Regions from separate parts of the Bradyrhizobium sp. CCBAU 45321 genome, predicted to be linked through region 2. Evidence: riboswitches for the same ligand, from Rfam matches in the RefSeq annotation. Region 2 holds a riboswitch; the other holds the start of a gene.
What was found. Region 2 has a riboswitch for S-adenosylmethionine ahead of metX (homoserine O-acetyltransferase MetX). Riboswitches for the same ligand answer to the same signal wherever they lie in the genome.
Positions count from the first base shown of each region.

Region 1: linked by a shared signal. The riboswitch ahead of ACM43_RS34835 (O-succinylhomoserine sulfhydrylase) and the one ahead of metX (homoserine O-acetyltransferase MetX) in region 2 are both predicted to bind S-adenosylmethionine.

Region 1 covers NZ_LFKZ01000130.1:482,995-485,386, reverse strand. Annotated here, with positions in the region: gene ACM43_RS34840 (SGNH/GDSL hydrolase family protein) at 1-191, shown strand, start outside; gene ACM43_RS34835 (O-succinylhomoserine sulfhydrylase) at 262-1,449, opposite strand; SAM riboswitch at 1,525-1,604, opposite strand; gene ACM43_RS34830 (2'-deoxycytidine 5'-triphosphate deaminase) at 1,685-2,392, shown strand, end outside.
Region 2 covers NZ_LFKZ01000130.1:317,910-320,301, reverse strand. Annotated here, with positions in the region: gene ACM43_RS34005 (chorismate mutase) at 1-796, opposite strand, end outside; SAM riboswitch at 952-1,031, shown strand; gene metX (homoserine O-acetyltransferase MetX) at 1,126-2,328, shown strand; gene metW (methionine biosynthesis protein MetW) at 2,331-2,392, shown strand, end outside.

The DNA.
Region 1 (2,392 bases), 170 kb from region 2:
TGATGCGCGACTGGCACGAGAACCAGTCGATCCCGGTCGAGAGCTTCGTCATCGCCGACGGCCTGCACATGAACGATTGGGGCTATGCCTGCTTCGCCCAGCTGCTCGGGGACGACATCATCCGCTCCGTCGGCCAGATCAAGCTCGGTGTGAGCGTGCCCGCCGATGTGAGAACGTACCGGCCGATGTAGAGGCGAGTAGGGAATGGCGAGTAGCGAATAGGGCTGGGTCCATTTGCCACTCACTATTCGCCATTCGCCCTCACGCCTTCTCCAGCGCCGCGGTGAGATCCTCGATCAGGTCATCCGCGTGCTCCAGCCCCGCCGAGAAGCGGATGAAGCCCTCGCTGATGCCGAGCGCGGCGCGGTCTTCCGGCTTGAGGCGCTGATGCGTCGTGGTCGCCGGATGCGTGACGAGGCTCTTGGCGTCGCCGAGATTGTTGGAGATCTTGGCGAGCTTCAATTCGTTGAGCACACGGAACGCCGCCGCCTTGCCGCCCTTCACCTCGAAGCCGACCAGCGTCGAGCCGCCGCGCATCTGCTTCTTCACCAGCGCCGCCTGCGGATGATCGGCGCGGCCGGGATAGACCAGTCGCGAGATCTTGGGATGGCTCGCCAGCACCTCGGCGACGCGCGCGGCCGTGTCGGTCTGCGCGCGCACGCGCACGCCCAGCGTCTCCAGTCCCTTGAGCAGGACCCAGGCATTGAACGGCGAGATCGACGGGCCGGTCTGGCGCATGAAATTGTGGATGTGCTCGGCGATGAAGGCTTCGGAGGACAGGATGATGCCGCCGAGACAGCGGCCCTGGCCGTCGATGTGCTTGGTTGCGGAGTAGACGACGACGTCGGCGCCGAGCGCGAGCGGGCTCTGCCAGATCGGGGTTGCAAACACGTTGTCGACGACGAGCCGCGCGCCGCCCTTGTGCGCGATCTCGGCAATCGAGGGAATGTCGAGCACGTCCAGCGTCGGGTTGGTGGGGCTCTCCAGGAAGAACGTCTTGGTGTTGGGCCTCAGCGCCCGTTGCCACTGGTCGAGATCGAGCCCGTCGACCAGCGTGGCCTCAATGCCGTAGCGCGGCAACAGGTCCTGGATGACGTAGAGGCAGGAGCCGAACAGCGCACGGGAGGCGACCACGTGATCGCCGGCCTTGAGCGGCGCCAGGATCGCGGTCGTCACCGCCGCCATGCCGGTTGCCGCCGAGCGCGCGGCCTCGGCGCCCTCGAGCTCGATCATGCGGCGCTCGAACATTGCAATCGTCGGGTTGGAATAGCGCGAATAGATGAAGCCGGGATCCTCGCCCTTGAAGCGCGCCTCGCACTCCTCCGCGCTGGCGTAGACATAGCCTTGCGTCAGGAACAGCGCCTCCGAGGTCTCCCCATATTGCGAGCGCAGGGTGCCGGAATGGACCAGGCGGGTTTCGGGGCGGTAGGCAGCAGACGACTTCGACATAGGACCCTCTCCGACATGACCGTCGAGGCAAAACGGTCACAAAAAAACCGGCCTGGATATCTCCACGGGCCGGGATCACAGAGGTCCCCGGCCTGTTTAGCGACTTATTTAACGTGGCTGCAAGCCGGCCGGCTCAAATCACCACGGGATAAGTGATGCTCATATTCCGCAATGCCCTTTCCGTCAAGGCGTCCATCGGATAGCCGTAAAAGACTTGTATTTCCGGCATGGCCGGATGCATTCGACCCCTGATGAGGACCCCCGGTTGACGTTCACGGTCGCCGCCGACGCCAATGGTATCCTGCCCGACCGCACGATCGCGGCGATGGCGGAAGAAGGTCTCATCCTGCCCGCCTACGACTTCGTCGAGAGCCAGATCCAGCCGGCGAGCCTAGATCTGCGCCTTGGCGACATCGCCTATCGGGTCCGCGCCAGCTTCCTCCCCGGGCCCGGTGCCACCGTGGCCGAGCGCATCGACGAGCTGAAGCTGCACGAGTTTAGCCTCGCCGACGGCGCGGTGCTCGAGACCAACTGCGTCTACATCGTGCCGCTGCTCGAGAGCCTCGCGCTGCCGCCCGAGATCGTCGCTGCCGCCAATCCGAAGAGCTCGACCGGCCGGCTCGACGTCTTCACCCGCGTGATCGCCGACGGCACCCGTCGCTTCGACATGATCGGCGCCGGCTATCACGGCCCGCTCTATGCCGAGATCAGCCCGAAGACGTTTCCGGTGCTGGTGCGCGAGGGCTCGCGTCTCAGCCAGGTGCGCTTCCGCACCGGCGATGCCATCCTCAATGCCGACGAGCTCGATGCGCTGCACGCCAGCGAGCGTCTCGTCGACATCGACGATGCCGATCTCTCGGGCGGCGTTGCCGTCTCGGTCGATCTCTCCGGCGAGAAGGCGAGCGGCTTCGTCGGCTATCGCGCCAAGCGCCACACCGGCGTC
Region 2 (2,392 bases):
CGAGGGCCACAGAGCGCACCGAGGCCCCCGCCTCGATCAGGGCCGCCCTGATTTTGTCGATGCTGGTCGCGCCGGTGACCGAGACCAAGAGCGCCGCGCCGTCGAAGGCGGTATCGGGCACCGCCACGATCTCGGCGAGCGGCGACAGCGCGCGGGCGATCTCGGCGTTCCATCCCGAGACGCGCACGCTGAAGGTCTCGACCTCCGTCACCAGGGCGCTGTCGGCGACGCGCGAGATCGCGAACACCGGCAAGGCGGCCGGATGGTCGGCGCGCTCGATGAAGGGCATCCGTGCGATGATCTTCGGTGCGCCCTCCGCTTCAAGCTCCAGCCACCACGGCGTGCGGCTCGAGGTCGCCGAGACCAGCGCGAGGTCACCCTTGGATTTCGCCACCGCCTCAACCGCAGCCTGCGCGCTGAAATGCGCGACATAGGGCACGGTGAAGCCGAAATGGAAGCGCGCGGAATCCCGCATTGCCGGCTCGCTCACCGAGACGTCGGCATGCACCGAGAACGGCGCTTGCACATAGGTGAAGGTCGAGATGATGACGCGCCAGATGCTCTCGACCGTGTCGAGCGGCAGGATGCCGCGATGACGCTGCACGATCTCGCGCATCATCGAAGCTTCGCGCGCGGGCCGGAACGCCGAGCCGACCTCCTGGGTCTGCTTCACCTGGATCAAGCGATCGATGATCTCGCCGCGCTGCATGAGGAGGCGATGCATGCCCTCATCGATCGCGTCGATCTCCTTGCGTAATTCCTGCAACGATGGTGGCGCGGGCGGACGTTGGGACATGTCTGGTCGTCGATCGTTCCGGTGGGGATGTCCTGATTAGGCAGTCGTGGCGGCGAAAGCAAAGAGAAATGACGTGCTTTGCGGGCGTCGCGGCAGAGGCGAATTGGGCCGATCCGGGCCGCGACTTGACGAAAACCACCCAAGACGGTAGCTTTTGCCCGTTCCGTGGTCATTTGAGCCGGCCGGCTTGCAGCCACGTTAAAAAACTCGCTAAACAGGCCGGGGACGCTTCCGATCCCGGCCGAACCTTTCGTTCAGGCCGGGTTTTTCATGGCCTGATGTCAGCGGCGCGGTCGAGCAGCCAGTCGCAAACGAGGTCGATGTCCGAGATGGGTAGCGTCAAGTCGATACCGAGTCCTGCGATCAGCGCCGACGAGCGGTCGCACGAGGTCGATCATCCAAGCTCGCTGGTTGCGCATTTCGGCACCGAGCAGCCGCTGCGGCTCGATTGCGGCGTCGATCTCACCCCGTTCCAAATCGCCTACCAGACCTATGGCGAGCTCAATGCCGATCGCTCCAACGCCGTGCTGATCTGTCATGCGTTGACCGGCGACCAGCATGTCGCCAACGTGCATCCGGTCACCGGCAAGCCGGGCTGGTGGGAGACGCTGGTCGGCCCCGGCCGACCCATCGATCCCAAGCACTACTTCATCATCTGCTCCAACGTGATCGGCGGCTGCATGGGCTCGACCGGGCCGGCCTCGATCAATCCCGCCACCGGCAAGGTCTGGGGCCTGGACTTCCCCGTCATCACCATTCCAGACATGGTGCGCGCGCAGGCGATGCTGATCGACCGGCTCGGCATCGACACGCTGTTTGCCGTCGTCGGCGGCTCGATGGGCGGCATGCAGGTGCTGCAATGGACCGCCGCCTATCCGGAGCGCGTGTACTCCGCGCTGGCGATTGCCTGCGCGACGCGGCACTCGGCGCAGAACATCGCCTTCCACGAGCTCGGCCGACAAGCCGTGATGGCCGACCCCGACTGGCACGGTGGCGGCTATGCCGATCGCGGCATCCATCCGCATCGCGGGCTCGCGGTGGCGCGGATGGCGGCGCATATCACCTATCTCTCGGATGCGGCGCTGCACCGCAAATTCGGCCGGCGCATGCAGGACCGCGAGCTGCCGACCTTCTCGTTCGACGCCGATTTCCAGGTCGAAAGCTACCTGCGTTACCAGGGCTCGTCCTTTGTCGAGCGCTTCGACGCCAATTCCTATCTGTATCTGACGCGGGCGATGGACTATTTCGACATCGCCGCCGATCACGGCGGCGTGCTGGCCAAGGCCTTCGCCGACATCAAAACCCGCTTCTGCGTGGTCTCCTTCACCAGCGACTGGCTGTTTCCGACCTCGGAATCGCGCGCACTGGTGCACGCGCTGAATGCCTCGAGCGCCCGGGTGTCGTTCGCCGAGATCGAGACCGATCGCGGCCACGACGCATTCCTGCTCGACGTGCCCGAATTCTTCGACATCTCCCGGGCCTTCCTGCAATCGGCAGGCAAGGCCCGCGGGCTCAACCTCGAGGACCGATAGCGATGTCCGTGCAGGAAGTGTTGCCGCTGGACGGCGTTGCGGCCAGGCCGTCCGGTGATTATCG